2 regions of the Frankia sp. CcMO1 genome follow, and region 1 is predicted to be linked to the other one. Evidence: predicted binding sites of a transcription regulator. Region 1 holds the regulator's gene; the other holds the start of a gene.
What was found. The regulator LexA, encoded in region 1, represses DNA repair genes until DNA is damaged. The targets are predictions, from matches to a motif close to CGAACNNNNGTTCG.
Positions count from the first base shown of each region.

Region 2: the regulator LexA is predicted to act here: its motif matches at 2,665-2,678, upstream of dnaB (replicative DNA helicase).

Region 1 is NZ_CDWTMG010000022.1:5,455-18,304, reverse strand. It holds gene AC08OU_RS05175 (vitamin B12-dependent ribonucleotide reductase) at 1-2,104, opposite strand, end outside; gene nrdR (transcriptional regulator NrdR) at 2,427-2,972, opposite strand; gene AC08OU_RS05165 (LysM peptidoglycan-binding domain-containing protein) at 3,299-3,697, opposite strand; gene lexA (transcriptional repressor LexA) at 4,002-4,772, shown strand; gene hflX (GTPase HflX) at 4,838-6,298, opposite strand; gene AC08OU_RS05150 (helix-turn-helix domain-containing protein) at 6,538-7,413, shown strand; gene AC08OU_RS05145 (VOC family protein) at 7,344-7,787, opposite strand; gene dapF (diaminopimelate epimerase) at 7,840-8,715, opposite strand; gene AC08OU_RS05135 (EAL domain-containing protein) at 8,775-9,662, opposite strand; gene miaA (tRNA (adenosine(37)-N6)-dimethylallyltransferase MiaA) at 9,772-10,683, opposite strand; gene AC08OU_RS05125 (class III extradiol dioxygenase subunit B-like domain-containing protein) at 10,680-11,480, opposite strand; gene miaB (tRNA (N6-isopentenyl adenosine(37)-C2)-methylthiotransferase MiaB) at 11,477-12,850, opposite strand, start outside.
Region 2 is NZ_CDWTMG010000069.1:212-5,970, forward strand. It holds gene AC08OU_RS10975 (hypothetical protein) at 1-190, shown strand, start outside; gene rpsF (30S ribosomal protein S6) at 441-767, shown strand; gene AC08OU_RS10985 (single-stranded DNA-binding protein) at 831-1,370, shown strand; gene rpsR (30S ribosomal protein S18) at 1,421-1,657, shown strand; gene rplI (50S ribosomal protein L9) at 1,667-2,113, shown strand; gene dnaB (replicative DNA helicase) at 2,714-4,072, shown strand; gene AC08OU_RS11005 (antibiotic biosynthesis monooxygenase family protein) at 4,238-4,585, shown strand; gene AC08OU_RS11010 (hypothetical protein) at 4,613-5,356, shown strand; partial or broken gene AC08OU_RS11015 (dihydroxy-acid dehydratase domain-containing protein) at 5,554-5,759, shown strand, end outside.

The sequences.
Region 1 (12,850 bases):
TGTCCATCGCGGTGATGATCAGCTCGACCGCCGCGACGAACGCCTCGGCGTCGAAGCTGCGGTCCGGGCGCAGGAACTTCAGCAGGTTCAGCGAGGCCAGGTTGCAGCTGGAGTTGTCCAGGTGCACGTACTCGCTGCACGGGTTGGAGGCGCTGATCCGGCCGCTCTCGGGGCAGGTATGCCAGTCGTTGATCGTTCCGTCGTACTGGATGCCGGGATCGGCGCAGGCCCACGCGGCCTCGGCGATCGTGTGGAACAGCCCGCGGGCGTCCACCGTCTCCAGGACGCGGCCGTCGAGGCGGGCCCGCAGGTCGAAGCCGCCGCCGTCGACGACCGCCCGCATGAACTCGTCGGTCACCCGGACGGAGTTGTTGGCGTTCTGGTACTGCACGGAGGCGATGTCGCGCCCGCCGAGATCCATGTCGAAGCCCGCGTCCCGCAACGCCCGGATCTTGTCTTCTTCCCGGGCCTTCGTCTCCACGAACTCGACGATGTCGGGATGATCGACGTCGAGCACGACCATCTTCGCCGCCCGCCGGGTCGCGCCACCCGATTTGATCGTACCCGCCGAGGCGTCGGCGCCGCGCATGAAGCTCACCGGCCCGGACGCGGTGCCCCCGGAGGACAGCAGCTCCTTCGAGGACCGGATGCGGGACAGGTTGAGCCCGGCCCCGGAACCCCCCTTGAAGATCAGCCCCTCTTCCCGGTACCAGTTCAGGATCGACTCCATGGTGTCGTCCACGGAGAGGATGAAGCAGTTGTGCACACGTAGGCCGGCGGAGAGGTACTCGCCGCTGTCGGTCTGGATGTCGTAGACCGGCATCGGCCCGCGCGGCTCAATGCGCTCGATCTGCAACCGCTTCACCGGCTCCGCGGCCCGGCCGGGCTGATCGAACGACGCCTCCAGCTTCGCGGCCTTCACCGGGTCGAGGAAGCCGATCTCGTCCGCGAATGTCCGCCGGTCACCGGCGTTCTGAATGCCCAGGCTCCAGAGGTCGTGGCGGTCGGGTCGCGGATCCGCCTCGCGGCGTACCCGCGCGAAGATGCCGAACCGGGCGAGCAGGCCCTGCACCCCGCGAATGAGGCCCTCGCTGATCATGTCCAGCCCGATCAGCGTCGAGCGCTCCCGGCGGGACACGTAGCCATCGGCCTGGAACAGGCTGCGCAGATAGGCCGCGACAACGGGCAGCGGAGCGTCATACAGCCGGGTCGGCACAGTCATCGCCTCGATGGTCAGCGAGGCGTTCGTACCGGCGTACCGACCAACAAAACCGTCCGCCTGCAGCCGGCCCGCGAGCGCCGCCTCGGCGATCTCCCGTGAGGTGATCTCACCCTCGCCAGGGGCGATGGTGAGATGCCACTCGAGGGTGTCCCCGGCCCGCAGCGTGCCGGCGGGAACGAAGGCCCCGGCACCCGCGGAGGTGCTCCGCCACACCAGATGATCGGCGGTGACGTCGAGCGCGTGACCGGCCTTCGTCCAGATCCGCAGGACGTCCTTGACGCCGTTGGACTTGGTCGCGATCACCTGGGTCAGACCGTGCGCGTCGAAGACCTTCGTCCCCACCGCGTCCGCCTCCACCAGGGCGCCGATGGGAACCAGACCAGACGGCGTGCTGACGAGGGCGTCATAGGGCTGGCACGCCGAGACCTGCTGCGGCGCGGGGGTTCCCACGTTGAACCAGACCGGCGAGTTGAAGCTGAAGACCTGGTGGAGCAGCATCCAGGCCAGTTCGTGCTCGAAGATCTCGGCGTCGGTGCCCGAGGCGAAGTAGCCGTGCTCGCGGCCAGCCGCGCCGTAGGCGTGCACGACCCGGTCGATCAACTGCCGCAGCGACCACTCCCGGCCCGGCGTGCCGGGCGCCCCGCGGAAGTACTTGCTGGTAACAATGTTGGAGGCGTTCACCGACCAGAACTGCGGGAACTCCACTCCCCGCTGCTCGAAGTTGACCGAGCCGTCCCGCCAGTTGGTCATGACGACGTCCCGGGACTCCCAGGTGACCTCGTCGTACGGGTGGACGCCGGCGGTGGTGCGTGACCGCTGGATCTTCAACCCACTCGCTTTCGCCGCTGACCTGCTCGGCTTCGTGCCGCGGCTGTCGGTCATGACGCTCCTCGTCTTCACTCGTCAGCTTCAACCTTCAACAATGTGTTGTGGGCATCCCCGCCCCGGGCCGCCGCCAGCGGACGTCGGGACGGTGCGGGGCCGGGCCTCCGCGCACGGCGGTGCCCGCGGGGACGAGCACGCGCACGGCGAACACGCATGACGAACGGCACCAGCCAGGTCGAGCCGGGCCGCAGGTGTGCCGTCCGGGAGGTCCGCGGTCCTCGCACGGCCGCGACGCGGGATGTCACCCGTCGCCGGCGGGACCGGGCCGGCACGGTGAACCAGGGCGATGTAGGACGCTTCCGGCCGAGTGGTCCCGGCCCTACCTGCTATGCACCTGCTGGGTGCCGGTCACCGGCGAGGCATCGACGGCGCCGCGCGGGACCGGTCGAGCTGGTCCATCCCGCATGGTGGGAGGTCCGGCGGCCTCGGAGCGCAACGCGACGATCGCGGATTCGAAGTCGGTCAACGACTCGAAGGCCAGATACACCGAGGCGAAGCGGAGATAAGCCACCTCGTCGAGCTCACGGAGCGGACCGAGGATCGCCCGGCCGATCGCCTCCGCGGGCACCTCCGCCGACCCCGACGAGCGGACGGCATCCTCTACCCGCTGCGCCAGAAGCGCGAGATCATCATCCCGCACCGGCCGGCCCTGGCAGGCCTTGCGGACACCGGCGATGACCTTGGCCCGGCTGAACGGCTCGGCCGCCCCGCTGCGCTTGCGAACCTGAAGGGACGCCTCCTCCATCGTAGTGAACCGGCGACCGCAGGACAGGCAGGACCGCCTGCGGCGGATCGCCGAACCCTCCTCGGCCTCCCGACTGTCGACGACGCGACTGTCCGGATGCCGGCAGAACGGGCACCGCACGCGCTACGCCTCCTTCGCCCGCGCCGGAGCCGACCGCCCCGGACCGGGGACGACGGGACACCGTTGAGGACCCGGCATCCACGCCGGACGGACCACCTTGTGGATGGACCGCCAGCTCCCCGTGGAAGACCTGTGGAACAACCTGTGGATGACTTACACCCCGGTAAGCACCAGATGTTGTGTCCACGGTAGCGCACGGCCCCAGAGATGGGGACAGCACCCCCGTATGGTCCGTGTGGTCCGCACCGCACGTCGACGAAAGACGACGGCGCGCGAGCCCCCGCGCCGAGACACTCGTGGACCCGGGAAGCCGGGGAAGCCGGGCGTCAGGGAAGGAGTAGCGACTGGCCCGGGGTGATCAGCGGCGACCGCAGGTGGTTCAGCCGCATCAGCCGGTCCACCACGACCCGGGTGTCGGCGCTCTCGTCGAGCGCCACCGCCACCGCCCACAGCGTCTCCCCCGGCACGACCAGATGGCGCCGCGGCGCCTCCGCGGCATCCGGCCCGGCGATCGACACCCCAGGCATGATCATGATTGCTACCGCCACGACAATCGCCACGACAATCGCCACGACAATCGATACCACCACCACCCGACCCCGCCGGGTCAGCCGGAGCGGCGGGGGTGCGGGCGGGCGACCCGGCGGGTATCCCGCCGGCCGGCGACCCGCCCGGTCCCTGGCCGTCGACAGGTCGACGACCCGCGCCCTGTGTGCGGATCCCATGGCACCCTCCCGTTCCGACGACACCGAACGCCGAAGATCGAACCTTCGTTCGATCGAACGCGTGGTCGATTGTCGCATCGGGAACCGGAAACCGCCAGGAACACGCTCGAACAGACGTTTGAGATTCTGCGACCCGCCGGTTACCGTCGAGTCGATCGGGTGTGAACCGGGCGGTTTCCCTCGGTCACGGACAGCGGCGAGTCGGTGGGTGACGGCTTCCGGAGCGGGACGGTCCGCCGTGCGGCCACCGGCCGGCCGGTGGCCGCACGGCGGAAGAAAAACGCGACGAGGAGAGCGGTAAGCGATGACTAGCCAAGGCAGGGGTACGCGCCGGGGCGGAACCCGCGGCAACGTGCGAGCCTTTCCCGAAGGCCCCGCGGACGCGGGCCTGACCCCCCGGCAGCGCAAGGTGCTAGAGGTCATCCGGGCCGCGGTGGAGCGGCGCGGATATCCGCCCAGCGTGCGGGAGATCGGTGAGGCGGTCGGCCTCACCAGCACCAGTAGTGTGGCTCACCAGCTCAAGGTGCTCGAGGAGAAGGGCTACCTGCGGCGGGACCCGAACCGCCCGAGAGCGATGGAGGTGCTGACCGTCGAGCACCCCCGGCGGCGCGCGGATGCGGACGCGGGCGCGACGACGGTGGCGGGCACGATTCCCATCATCGGTGAGGCGGCGCCGGGCACCACCGAAGGAAGCAAGTCGGACGCCGCCTACGTGCCGGTGCTGGGCCGAATCGCCGCCGGTGGCCCGATCCTGGCCGAGCAGGCGGTCGAGGACGTCTTCCCGCTACCCAGGGAGATCGTCGGCGAGGGCACTCTGTTCCTGCTCCGAGTCGTCGGCGACTCGATGATCAATGCGGCGATCTGCGACGGTGACTGGGTGGTCGTCCGCCAGCAGCCGGTCGCGGACAACGGGGAGATCGTCGCCGCAATGATCGACGGGGAGGCGACGGTCAAGCGCCTGCGGGTTCGGGACGGCAAGATCTGGCTACATCCGGAGAACCCGGCCTTCGCCGACATCGCCGGTGAGGATGCGACCATCCTCGGCCGGATCGTGGCTGTGCTCCGCAGGGTTTGACGTGGATCGGCCGGCCGCCCATCGGGTGGCCGGCCGGGTTGCCTCGCGTTTGATCGCTCCTGGGCTCAGGCCCGGTAGGCGTGCAGCTCCGCCGCGAGTCCCGGGGAGACCCGGGCGGACAGCCGGGTACCGGTCTCGGTGTGCTCCAGCGTGAGCACCTCGCCGTTCGCGTGCACCCGGGAGACCAGGTCGCCCCGGCTGTAGGGCACGAGCACGCGCATCTCCACGTCGGGATGCGGCACCCGGGCACAGAGCGCGTCGACCAGCGCGGCCAGCCCCTCGCCCGTGCGTGCCGAGACGAACACGGCGTCTGGGGCGAGCTGGCGCAGCCCCGCGACGACCGTCGGCTCCACGGCGTCCACCTTGTTGACGACGATCAGCTCGGGAACACCGCCCGCGTCGATGTCGTTGAGAACCTCGCGCACGGCGGAGATCTGCGCGGCCGGATCCGGCGATGATCCGTCCACAACGTGCAGGATGAGATCGGCATCGGCGACCTCTTCCAGCGTCGAGCGGAACGCCTCGACAATCTGATGCGGCAGATGCCGGACGAATCCGACGGTGTCGGTCAGGGTGAAGGCCCGGCCGTCCGGCAGGGTCGCCCGCCGCACGGTCGGATCGAGGGTGGCGAACAGCGCGTCCTCGACTAGGACACCCGCGCCGGTCAGCCGGTTGAGCAGCGACGACTTACCGGCGTTGGTGTAACCGGCGATCGCCACGCTGGGGACCTCGCCCCGCCGCCGGGCGGAACGCTTGGTCTCCCGCACGGTCGTCATCGCGGCGAGCTCGCAGCGCAACCGCGCCATCCTGGCCCGCAGCCGCCGACGGTCGGTCTCGATCTTCGTCTCACCGGGACCACGGGTACCGATGGGCGCCCGGCCGCCGCCGCTGGCCGCGGCCCGCGACATCGACTCACCCCACCCACGCAGCCGGGGCAGCATGTACTGCAACTGCGCGAGCTCGACCTGGGCCTTGCCCTCTCGAGAGGTCGCGTGCTGGGCGAAGATGTCCAGGATGAGGGCCGTCCGGTCGATGACCTTTACCTTGACGACCTCCTCCAGCTGCCGCAGCTGACCCGGGGTGAGTTCGCCATCGCAGACCACCGTGTCCGCGCCGGTCGCCGCGACGACCTCGGCGAGCTCGCGCGCCTTGCCCGAACCGACGTAGGTCGCGGCATCCGGCCGATCGCGGCGCTGCACGAGCGCGTCGAGCACCACCGAACCGGCGGTCGTGGCGAGCGCCGCGAGCTCCGCCATGGAGCTCTCGGCCGACCGCAGGGAACCCGACGTCCATACGCCGATGAGGACGACACGCTCCAGCCGCAGCTGCCGGTACTCGACCTCGGTGACGTCGTCGAGCTCGGTGGCGAGACCGGGAACCCGCCGCAACGCGGCGCGATCCTCCAGGTCGAAACCGTCCCCAGAATCGTCGAAGAAGTTCGGCAGGTAAGACGGATCGGCGCCAGTCAGCTTGATGAGGGATCTGTCGAGAGTGGACGCATCGAAGGCGTCAGCAGGAAGTGTCATACCATCCGTTCTCAACGCGGCCCGTTACCGCACCATTCCGCGATCATTCCGTGCCGCTTGCTCCGGCCGGGCCCCACGACCCGGTGGCCCGAGGAGGATCCGCCGGTCCGGAAGACCCTGCCACGCTCGTGGCGCGTCTCCCCCCTCGTTTCCCGGCGAATCCCGTCGCCAACCAGGGTCCCACGCCACCACGTCGATCGCGAACCGTTTTGCCGCTCCGCCGGCGTAGCGTCTGCGCCGTGTACCACGAGTACCACGAGAGACGGGCCCGCCGCCTCGCCGCGACGATCTGGGACAGCTCGGGCCGCCCGACTCCCCCGGACACCACGCGGACGACGGCGGACCGGCGTCCGGACAGCACCGGGCCCTCGGAGGGCACCGGGCACACAGGCGGCACCGGGCACACAGACTTGGTGTGCAGCCGGCGGGTGTTGCCGGACGGATGCATGGACATCATCTGGAGTTCCGACGCCAATCTGATCGTCGCGGGGCCGGACACGGCGGCGAAGCTGGTGCGCTGGGCACCAGGCGTGCGGCACGTCGGGCTCCGCTTCGACTCGGGCTCTGGACCATCCCACCTCGGAGTGGCCGCGGACGAACTGCGCGACCAACGCATCCCGCTCGCCGACCTGTGGGGCGACGGACCGGCGCAGCGACTCGCCGAGCGGCTCGCCATGGCCGCTGATCCCCTGGTCGCATTCGAGTCGTCGATCGCCGCCCGGCCCGTTCACCCGGCGCTCGTGGACCGGTTGGTTCCCGCCGTTCTGGCGGGTGCCCGCGCCCGGGCGCCCGTGGACGACCTCGCGCGCATAGTCGGGCTGAGCGAACGCCAGCTGCTGCGTCGCTGCCGGCGCGTCTTCGGATATGGCCCGAAGACGCTCGCCAGGATCCTCCGGATGCAGGACGCCCTGCACGCGGCGCGGGCCGGCATCCCGTTCGCGGTCGTGGCGGCCGAGGCCGGCTACGCCGACCAGGCGCACCTCGCCCGGGAGGTACGCGCGCTCGCCGGAGTTCCGCCGACCCGTCTCATCCGAACTGCCAACGTTCAGGACGAACTGGACGTCTCGGTAGCGGATGTCGCGGATATCGCGGCCACTACGGGCAGTGGGGCGTAGAGGTCGACGTGGTTGCCGTCTGGATCGAGCACGACCGCGTACCGCTGGCCCCAGAAGGCGTCCCAGGGCGGAAGGTGGCCGGCGTGACCGGCGCCGACGAGGTCGGCGTAGACCTCGTCGACCTCGTCCGGCGTGTCGCAGGCGAAGGCCAGCCCGACCCGCGGCGAGCCGGTACCCGCCGACCAGTGCGGATCAAAGGATCGGATGGTCGCCTCGCTGTCGAACGCGAGGCGTAGACCGCCGGGCAGCTGCACCTCGACGTGCGGCTGGGCGTCGGCCCCGGCGGGCAGGTCGAGGCCGAGCCGGCGGTAGAACGCCAGGGACCGGGCCATATCAGCGACGATCACACCGGTCAGGGTGAACGATGGTGGCATGAGGGCACCGTAGGGCCGGCAGGCGGGCCGGGTCTTGTAGGAAACGGACACCTCACCCGACCGGGTCGTGGACCTCCGCACGGCGCAGCACGCCGTCGAAGACCAGCTCGGCGGGCCCTCGCAACAGCACGGTCTCCGGCTGCCAGATCACGACCAGGCCGCCGCCGGGCACATCCACCTCGACCTCGACCGGCGCACCCCCCGGCCGAGCACCTCGCCGGGCCGCCCAGGCCACCGCGACCGCGCAGGCACCGGTGCCGCAGGACGCGGTCTCCCCGACCCCACGTTCGAACACCCGCATCGCCACCCCACCCGGCCGGGCGACGACGATCTCCACGTTCACCCCGTCCGGGAAGTCGACCGGGGAGAACGACGGTGGTCGGGTCAGGTCGAGCCGACGCAGCCCGGCGACGTCCAGGTCGTCGGCGAAGCAGACCGCGTGCGGATTACCCATCGAGACCGCGGTCGCGGTGAAGGCACGATCGGCGACGGTGACCGGGGCCCCGGGTCCGTCGATGATCCGCGGCGGTCCCATGTCGACCGTGACGTCACCGTCCACCGCGACCTCGACGAGCCGCAGCCCGGCGCGGGTCGCGACGTGGAACCGTCCCGGCTGGGCGTATCCGGCGTCGACGAGGTAGCGGGCGAACACCCGGGCGCCGTTGCCGCACATCTCGGCAATCGAACCGTCAGCATTGCGGTAGTCCATGAACCAGCGCGCCCGGCCGGCCAGACCGGCCGCCTCGGGAACCGCGGCGCAGAGCACCACCCGCAGCACCCCGTCGCCCCCGATGCCGGTCCGCCGGTCGCACAGCGCGCGCACCAGGCCCGCGGTGAGGTCGAGGTCCCCGTCGGGATCCGGCAGGAGGACGAAGTCGTTGCCCGTCCCGTGGCCCTTGACGAATCGCAACCCCAGCTCGTCCCGCACGTCGCCGATCGTACGGGGGACGCCGCTCGGCACCTGACGACCGGGCTCCCGCGGCGGCGTCAGCCGGCGGCGGCCCGCGCCCACTCCCGCATCCGGTCGTCGGAATGCGACGGCTTGTACCAGCGGTCGGGCCGGCCGCGCCCGAGGGCGATCATCCGAGCGTCCTCCACCGGCACCGGCGGACAGAACACCGGTCCGATGGCGCGATCGCAGCCAAGATCCACCACCCGGGACGCCAGGCGCGCGGTGTCGACATCGTCGGCGACGACGGGCAGGCCGCGCTGGTGGGCGAGCCGGACGATGGCCGCGAGCACGGCCTCACCCTCGAGGTCCTTCATGGTCGCCCGCAGGAACAGGCCGTCGATCTTGACGAGGTTCAGCGGCAACTGGTCGAGCACGGCCAGCGAGCCCAGCCACGTGCCGAAGGACCCGACCGCGATCGCCACCCCGAGAGCACGCAGCCGGGTCAGCAACCGGGGCACCATCGGCGCGGCGAGCCCGAGGGTCTGCTCGCTGAACTCGAGGCCGATCGCCCCGGCCGGCAGCACCCGGCCCGAGACGAGCCGGTCGACCTCGGCCGCGAAGGCGAGGCTGGCAAGCTGGCGGCCATCGATGTTCACCCACAACCGGGGCGGGCGGATCGGCGTCCCGACCGCCATCCGATGCCAGGTGCGCGCCTCGGTCACGGCCATCCGCAGCACCCACTGGTCCACCTGATGGACGAGGCCCGCGGCCACGGCGATCGGCATGAAATCCGCCGGGCCCAGCACCCCGCGTTCCGGGTGCAGCCACCGCGGATGGGCTTCCATCCCCGGCACCGACCCGTTGCGCAGGTCGACCTCCGGTTGGAAGTGCAGCCGCAGCGAACCATCATCGAAGGCGGCGTAGAGCGCGGGGACGAGAGTCAGGTCGGGTGGGGTACCAGCATCAGCGGTGGGCGCGGTCACATCGATCTCTCCAGACGCCGTGCGGGACCGGCCGCCGCGCACCGGCCACCGGCGACGCCACGCATTGGCGGCGGCCCGATCGACCCCGACCCGGTCGGCCGATCACCCGTCAGAGCGAACCCACCAGCCGTCGCACCTGGGTGACATCTGGTTTGTCCAACCAGGCTATCCGGTTATCCCGCCGGAACCAGGACCTTTGTCGACGGGCAAAGCGCCGCGTCGCCGTAATTGTGGCGAGCTTGGCCTGTTCAGCGGAGTCCATTGCGCCGTCGAACCAGGCCAGAACCTGGGCATAGCCCAGTGCGCGAGACGCGGTTCGGCCTTCCCGCAGGCCGCATTCCACCAACCTTCGCACTTCGTCAGGAAAACCAGCACCCCACATTTTCTCCACCCGGTCCGTGATCCGTTGGTCGAGATCGGGGCGATCCACGCCGATCTGCACGACCTCATAGACCGAGCGGTGCTCCGGCAGGGTGGCCGTGAAGGTTCCGGTGAGCTCGACGACCTCCAGGGCACGCACAATCCGCCGGCCGTTGCTGGGCAGGATCGCCGCGGCGGCCTGCGGTGCCAGCGCGGCCAGCCGGTCGTGCAGCGCCGGGGCGCCGACGCGGGCCAGTTCCTCCTCCCACCGCGCCCGGACGCCCGGATCGGTCCCCGGGAAGGTCAGATTGTCGAGAACCGCGCGGACGTAGAGCCCGGAACCGCCGACCAGCACCGGAATGCGCCCGGCGGCGAGCAGATCGTCGATTACCCGGCGGGCGTCCACCTGGAAGCTCGCGACGTCCGCGGGACGCGTCACGTCCCACAGGTCGAGCAGATGGTGGGGCACCCCGCGACGCTCCGCCTCGGGAACCTTGGCGGTACCGATGTCCATCCCGCGGTAGAGCTGCATCGAGTCCGCGTTCACCACCTCGCCGCCGAGGGCGAGCGCGATCTCGATGCCGAGGTCGCTCTTCCCGCCAGCGGTCGGCCCCACGACCGCCACCACCGGCCCCCGGCGCGGTTCCTCCTGCCTGTTCATCCTCGCTCGGCAACATCCCGTGTCCAGAGGGCAACCAGATAGCCGACACCGTACGGCGCGTCGTCATACCGGAGGTCACTGTTCCATGCCCCCGGGCCCAGGGACCCCGGGCCCGGGCCGTCCCGGGTCGCGGCGAGCAGGGCGCCGGCCAGGACCTGCCAGGACGCCCGGCCCGCGGCGAGCAGCTCCCGGGCCAACCCCGGGTCCAGGGCGAGCAGGCCGGCTGGATCCCCCGCGGCCAGCGCCGCGGCGGCGGTCGCGTCGAACGCCGCGGCCCGTGGATCCAACCCGCCGGGAGCCTTCAGCGTGCGACAGGCCGAGCCGTCGCCCATCACGAGCAGTGCGAGGCGTTCCTGCGGAGCGGAGCCCGCGACCAGCCGCGATCCGAGTGCGACGGCCCCGTCCGGAGAGATCTCCGCGGGCACCCCGACGGCGGTGCGGGCGCCGGGCCAACCGACGGCGCCCAGCAGCCAGGCGCCGATCGTGATCGACAACGGTAGAGGGGGCGACGGTAGGACGGGCGACGACGGGACAGACGGCGACTCGGGGGCCAGCGCGGTCGGGCCGAGGTCCACCCGGAGATCCACGCCGAAGCCGGCCAGCGACCCGAACGCGGCGGGGCCGTAGGACACCTCGGTCGCCGCGTCACCCACCACCACGATCGTGTCCGGCTTGGTGGCACACAGCAGGCGCACCGCGTCCACCGCGACGGCCCGTGCCTCGATCGGCTCACCACAGCCGACCTCGGGAACCAGCAACGGAGGATGAGGACAGACCGCGGCGGCGACGAGGGTCATCGACGTACCGGAGTACAGCAGGCGTCCGCGCCGGCCGACGCCGTGCCAGCAGACGCCAGGCCGACGGGACCGGGCGAGGACGGCCGCAGGGACGGGATGCCCAGGGTGACGATCGGCCGTCCGCCTGCCGGCTGCTGCGCGGCGGCCGCACCGCCACCGTCACGCCCGAGCGCCCACGCGTCCCCCGCACGGGTCGCCCGGTGGGACCGCAGGGGGCCGTCGGCGGTGAGGTGGTGGGGTGCCGCCCGCGTCACCACCGTCTCGACGACGTCGCCCGGGCGCACCGTAGGCGCGACCGCGGCGCCGCCCGCCCTCGAGCCCGAGCCGGTGGGCGAGCTCGCGGCCTCGTCCGCGCGGAAGTGCACGAGCCGTCCGTCCCGGGCCCGGCCGGACATCCGGCCGGTGGCGCCGTCCTTGCGCCCCTCTCCCTCCGAGACCAGCACCTCGACCCGCCGGCCGACCAGGGCCCGGTTCTCCGCCCAGGAGATCTCGTCCTGCAGGGCCACCAGCCGGGTATACCGGTCGGCTACAGTCGCCCGGTCCACCTGGGCGTCCATGGTCGCTGCCGGGGTGCCCGGGCGAGGCGAGTACTGGAAGGTGAAGGCGCCGGAGAACCGGGCCGCCCGCACCACGTCGAGGGTGTCGGCGAAGTCCGCCTCGGTCTCGCCGGGGAAGCCCACGATGATGTCGGTGGTGATGGCCGCGTCGGGCATGACTGCCCGCACCCGCTCGACAATGCCGAGGAACCGGTCCCGACGGTACGAGCGGCGCATGCGGCGCAGCACGGTGTCCGACCCGGACTGCAACGGCATGTGCAGCTGGTGGCACACGTTCAAGGTGGTCGCCATGGCCTCGATGACGTCATCGGTGAAGTCGCGCGGATGCGGTGAGGTGAAGCGGACACGTTCGAGACCGTCGACGCGACCGCAGGCGGCCAGCAGCTTCGCGAAGGCACCGGGATCTCCCAGGGAGCGCCCGTAGGAGTTGACGTTCTGCCCCAGCAGCGTGATCTCCAGGGCGCCCTCCGCGACCAGGGCCTCGACCTCGGCGAGCACGTCGCCCGGCCGGCGGTCACGCTCGCGGCCACGCAGGCTGGGGACGATGCAGAAGGTGCAGGTGTTGTCGCATCCCACGCTGATGCTGACCCAGGCCGAGTGATGGCTGGCCCGCCGGGTCGGCAGAGAGCTCGGGAAGACCTCCAGGGCCTCGGCGATCTCGACCTGGGCCGCCGCGTTGTGCCGCGCGCGCTCCAGCAGCACGGGCAATCGGTGCAGGTTGTGCGTGCCGAAAACCACGTCAACCCAGGGTGCCCGGTCAAGGATCGCGGCCCGGTCCTTCTGGGCGAGGCAGCCCCCGACCGCGATCTGCAT
Region 2 (5,759 bases), on a different contig from region 1:
GCTCGCGGTGGTCGCGGTCGCCGCGGCGCTCGCGGCGCTTGTGTTCGCCCTCGCGGACCCCTCCCCCTCCCGGCACATGCGTGGCCTCCTGATCACGGTGAACCTCGTCTGCCTCGCCGGGCTGTTCACGGCGTGGCTTCGCGTGGTTCTCGTGGTCGGGGCCGCCAGGGCCCCCGGAGGAATCGAGTAAGCTCGGCTGGACATACCGTGCGCCGGCGTACGTGTGTCCATCCGCTGGTCCAGGCCGACCACTCGTCATGATTGGTCGGTGCGCCTCCGGGTGGCCCTCGTGCACTGATGATCGTCCGGATGTGCTGACGGGCGGACCCCTCTCGGATCCATCGCGTCGAGCACGTTCGAGACGGCACAGGTTCCGGTCGCGGTCCCTCCTGCCGCGGAAGATCCGTGGCCGCCAGAGTCCACAGGAGGTGGGTTCAGTCTTGGCACGTCATTATGAGCTCATGGTGATCCTCGATGCTGACCTCGAGGAACGCACCGTCGCGCCCTCCCTCGACCAGTACCTCGGTGTCGTCCGTCAGGGCGGCGGCGTGGTGGAGAAGGTCGATGTCTGGGGCCGGCGCCGGCTCGCCTACGAGATCGCCAAGAGTTACGAAGGCATCTACGCCGTCATCGACCTGCATGCGGAGCCCGACGTCGTCGCCGAGCTCGACCGTCAGCTCGTCCTCAACGAGTCGGTCATCCGCACCAAGGTCATTCGGCTTCCAGAGCCGAAGAAGCCACGTCAGAGCCGCCGGGCGGCGGCGTGATCCGGTCCGCGGCGACGGCAGTCCCCGTGCCGTCGTGGGCCGCCGATCTCCGGGAGAGTGCCCATGGCTGGTGAAACCGTCATCACTGTCGTCGGCAACCTAGCCAACGACCCCGAACTGAGGTTCACCCCGAACGGTGCCGCGGTCGCCAGCTTCACCGTCGCCTCCACGCCGCGCACCCTCGACCGCCAGACCAACGAGTGGAAGGACGGCGAGGCGCTGTTCCTGCGCTGCTCCATCTGGCGCCAGGCGGCGGAGCACGTCGCCGAGTCGCTGCAGAAGGGCGCTCGGGTCATCGTCACCGGCCGCCTCAAGCAGCGGTCGTTCGAGACCCGCGAGGGTGAGAAGCGCACCGTGATCGAGCTCGATGTCGACGAGATCGGCCCGAGCCTGCGCTACGCCACCGCCAAAGTCGTCAAGGCCGCGCGCGGCGGTGGTGGCAGCAGTTACGGGGGCGGTGGCGGAGGCGGCTACGGCGCGCCGGCCGGCGCCCCCGCGGGCGCTCCGGCCGGCAGCTACGGCGGCGGTAGTGGTGGTGGAGCACCCATCGATGACCCCTGGTCGCAACCGGCCGGCGGCTACTCCGACGAGCCACCGTTTTGAGCGGCCGGTCGTCGTCCTCGCGAACGACACAACGAGGTAGCAGCACACCCATGGCCAAGGCGGCCGTGCGCAAGCCCAAGAAGAAGGTTTGCGTTTTCTGCAAGGACAAGGTCGACTACATCGATTTCAAGGACACTTCGCTGCTGCGCAAGTACATCTCCGACCGGGGCAAGATCCGGGCCCGTCGGGTGAGCGGTAACTGCAGCCAGCACCAGCGCGACGTGGCGACGGCGGTGAAGAACAGCCGCGAGATGGCGCTGCTGCCCTACACCGCCTCGGCCCGGTAGGGGGTGGCGATGAAGCTCATCCTGACCCAGGAGGTCCCCGGTCTCGGCAGCCCGGGTGACATCGTGGAGGTCGCGAACGGGTACGGGCGCAACTACCTCGTGCCCCGCCGGTACGCGATCCTCGCAACCAAGGGCGCGGAGCGTCAGGTCGAGCAGATCAAGCGGGCCCGGTCGGCCCGCGCGGTCCGCGATCTCGGGCACGCTCAGGAGATCGCCGGTCAGCTCGGTGGCCTCAAGGTCGAGCTGACCAGCCGGGCGGGCAAGGAAGGCCGCCTGTTCGGTTCCGTAACGGCGGCCGACGTGGTGGAGGCGGTGACCGCCGCGGGTGGCCCCGAGCTCGACCGGCGCCGCGTCGAGCTCACCACGCCGATCAAGTCCCTGGGCGCCTACACCGTCGCCGTGCATCTGCACCCCGAGGTGACCGCGACCGTGAAGCTCCAGGTCACGCAGGCCTGACCAGGGCCGGGCGGGCCTGATCGCGGCCGGATGGGCCCGAGGCCGGGCGGTTCTGACGGCGGCGTCCGCCGTTTCTCCCGCTGTACCGCCGCGCTCGCTGTACCGGCTCCCCTGGCCGACCGTCTCAGGCGGCCGGCCAGGGGAGTTCGTTGTGCGTGGGGCAAGGGGCGACGAGCAGATCCGAAACTTTTTCTTATCCACAGGGCACTCGCGATGCGGGCGCCTGCCAGCTGGGTTTCGTCGAGGCTGTGGTCTCGGGTGTCCACAGGTTTCCGGTTTCCGTCCCGATGTCCTCCCCAGGTTCCGGCCGGTTGCCCACAGCTTTTCCACAAGGGCCTGTGGATAACTTTTTGCTGGGGGTGCCCGCCGGTCCGTAAGGTCGGACCCTCCAGACTGAGGAAGGTACTTCTAGCCTGATCGGGCCAGGTCTCCTTCGGTGACGCGGGCGGCGCCCGGCGAGAGGCTCACCGGAGGCCGCCCGCCCGGTCCCTGCTGGGAGCTCCCGGCTGACCGGGGGCGGAGCGGTCCGTTGACAGCGATTCCGATCAGTACGAACATACGTTCGAATACGGGTCTACGGGAATCCCGGGAGGGTGCGTCGTGAGCGTCACCGAGATCTCGCGTGGTTCCGGTGGGAGTACGGAGTTCGACCGGACTCCTCCGCACGACCTGCCCGCCGAGCAGAGCGTGCTCGGCGGCATGCTGCTGTCGAAAGACGCCATCGCCGACGTCGTCGAGGTCCTGCAGACGGGTGACTTCTACCGTCCCGCGCACGGCCTCGTGTACGAGGTCATCGGCGATCTCTACGGCCGGGGGGAGCCTGCGGACGTCATCAGCGTCGCCGCCGAGCTCGGCCGCCGCGATCTGCTCGAGCGGGTGGGCGGTCCGGCCTACATGCACACCCTCATCTCGAGCGTGCCCACCGCGGCCAACGCCGGGTACTACGCCCGTATCGTCGCGGAGAAGGCGGTCCTGCGCCGCCTCGCGGAGGCCGGCACCCGCATCGTGCAGCTCGCCTACGGCGCGGCTCCGGACGTCAGCGACGTCGTCGACCGCGCCCAGGCGGCCGTATACGAGGTGACCGAGCGCCGGACGAACGAGGACTACCTGCCGCTGGGGGAGCTGCTCAACCCGGCGCTGGAGGAGATCGAGTCCATCCAGGGGCATGACGGTTCGCTGACCGGGGTGCCCACCGGTTTCGTCGACCTCGACGAGCTGACCAACGGCCTGCACGGCGGCCAGCTGTGGATCGTCGCGGCCAGGCCGGCCGTGGGCAAGTCGACCCTCGGCCTGGACTTCGCCCGGGCGGCGTCGATCAAGAACGGGATGGCGTCGGTCATCTTCTCGCTGGAGATGAGCCGCATGGAGATCACCATGCGGCTGTTGTCCGCCGAGGCGCGGGTGTCCCTGCAGAACATCCGCACGGGCCGGCTCACCGATGACGACTGGGGTCGCCTGGCCCGCCGGATGGGCGAGGTCGCGGAGGCCCCGCTGTTCATCGACGACAGCCCGCACCTGACGATGATGGAGGTCCGGGCGAAGGCCCGGCGGTTGAAGCAGCGCAACGAGCTGCGCCTGGTGATCCTCGACTACCTGCAGCTGATGTCGTCGCCCAAGAAGGTGGAGAACCGTCAGCAGGAGGTCAGCGAGATCTCGCGGTCGCTGAAGCTGCTCGCCAAGGAGCTCGACGTTCCGGTGGTCGCCATCTCCCAGCTCAACCGCGCCTCCGAGCAGCGGGCCGACAAGCGTCCCCAGGTCTCCGACCTGCGCGAGTCCGGAAGCCTGGAGCAGGACGCCGACGCAGTGATCCTGCTGTACCGGGAGGACACGGTCGAGAAGGAGTCGGCGCGCGCCGGCGAGGCGGACCTCATCATCGCCAAGCACCGCAACGGGCCGACCGGCACCGTCACCGTCGCCTTCCAGGGCCATTACTCACGGTTCGTCGACATGGCGAACTGAATTCTCGGCCCGGGGGCGGGACGAGGCCCACGGGTGGAGAGCGCCAGCGGCCCGGCGGCGGGCCGGGTGGGCGCCCGGGTGTGTTTGGCGTGGTCATGGTCCATGTTGGCGGACCGCGATCTTCCGATGGTGCCAGACTGGGCGGTATGAGTTTCAGGATCATCCATGGCGAGTGAGGGGCGGGACGGCGGGCAGCCCGCCGGAGCGGTCCTCGAAGTCGCCCGGTTCGACATCAAACCGGGCAGCGAAGACGATTTCGTCGCCGCGTATCACGGGGTGCGTGCGGAGCTCGTCGGCACGCCGGGCTGTCGTTTCGCGCGGATGACCCGCGGGGTCGAGTCACCGTCGAGTTTCGTGCTGCTCGTCGAGTGGGACAGCCTGGACGCCCATCTGACGAACTTCCGGGAGTCGGAGCGGTTTGCCCGCTGGCGCGCCGCCCTCGGCCCGTACTTCGACGGCACCCCGACGGTGGCGCACAGTGCGGACGTCCCCGCCGGTCCCGACCCGGCCTGACCCTCGACGACCGCCGGGCTTCTGATCATGACAGCGTTCTTCGGGTACCTGTTTTTCGCGCCGCTCACGGCGCTCTTCTTCGGTTTCCTCATCTGGCTGGTACCGGCGATCCTGCTTCGGAACACGGACGTGGTGAGCCGGCTGAACCTGCGGCCCTTCGCGTTCTTCGTCACCGGCTACGTCTTCAGCGGGCTGATGGCCCTCTACCTGCTGGTGCTGGACGCCGGCCACGACGTCGCGCCGGCGGCCGGCGTCGTCGCATCCCTGGCCCTCGTCTGGGCTGTCCGGCGGCAGTGGCGCCGGCACCGGCCACTGGGCACGCGGCAGGTGGCGAGCATGCGCTGTGACGGCCCGGTCCAGCCGGGGCAGCCGGGTTATCCCGGTCCACCGGTGCCGTCGGGTTATCCGCATCAGCCCGGCCACCCGTACCCCCCCAGGCCGCAGGCCGGGCCGGTCGCGCGAGGTCCGTCCGGGTATCCCGAGGCCGCCGGATATTCGCCTACGCGGCCGGATCAGCCCGGCCCGGGCGGGGGAGGAGACGACCCGGCAGGCGGGGCGGGTGATCCCGGTCGCCCCAGCCAGTCGGGGCATCGGTCGGGGTACCAGCCGGGGCCCGCGGGTCGTCCACCGGCGCCGGACAGCAGCCGCGGGGCCGGTCGGCGGATCGCCGGCTACCCCTGGGCCGTTCCGCCCAGCGGGCCCAGACTGGGGGACCTACCACCCGACGCGCCCCCGTCCCCGCCCCCCGCCGAAGCGGGCCCTGATTCCTGATTCCGGGTCCTTGATTCCGGGTCTCATCCCTGGTCCTTGGCCCCTGATCCCGTCGCTCGCCGTTCGCCGCCCGGCTGGCCGGGCCCCGCGACCTGGCTGACCGGACCCGTCCGTGCGGTGGCGTACCGTCGTGTCATCGTCTGCCAGTGCCGGCGGTCCCCGCCAGCAGCGCCGTTGAATTGATCTTCGAGGTCGAGATGCCCGCCCTGCGCTCCCGTACCACCACCCACGGCCGGAACATGGCCGGCGCCCGCGCCCTGTGGCGCGCGACCGGGATGACCGACGATGACTTCGGCAAGCCGATCGTCGCCGTGGCCAACAGCTTCACCGAGTTCGTTCCGGGGCATGTGCACCTGCGTGACCTTGGCTCGCTGGTGGCCGGGGCGGTGGCCGAGGTCGGTGG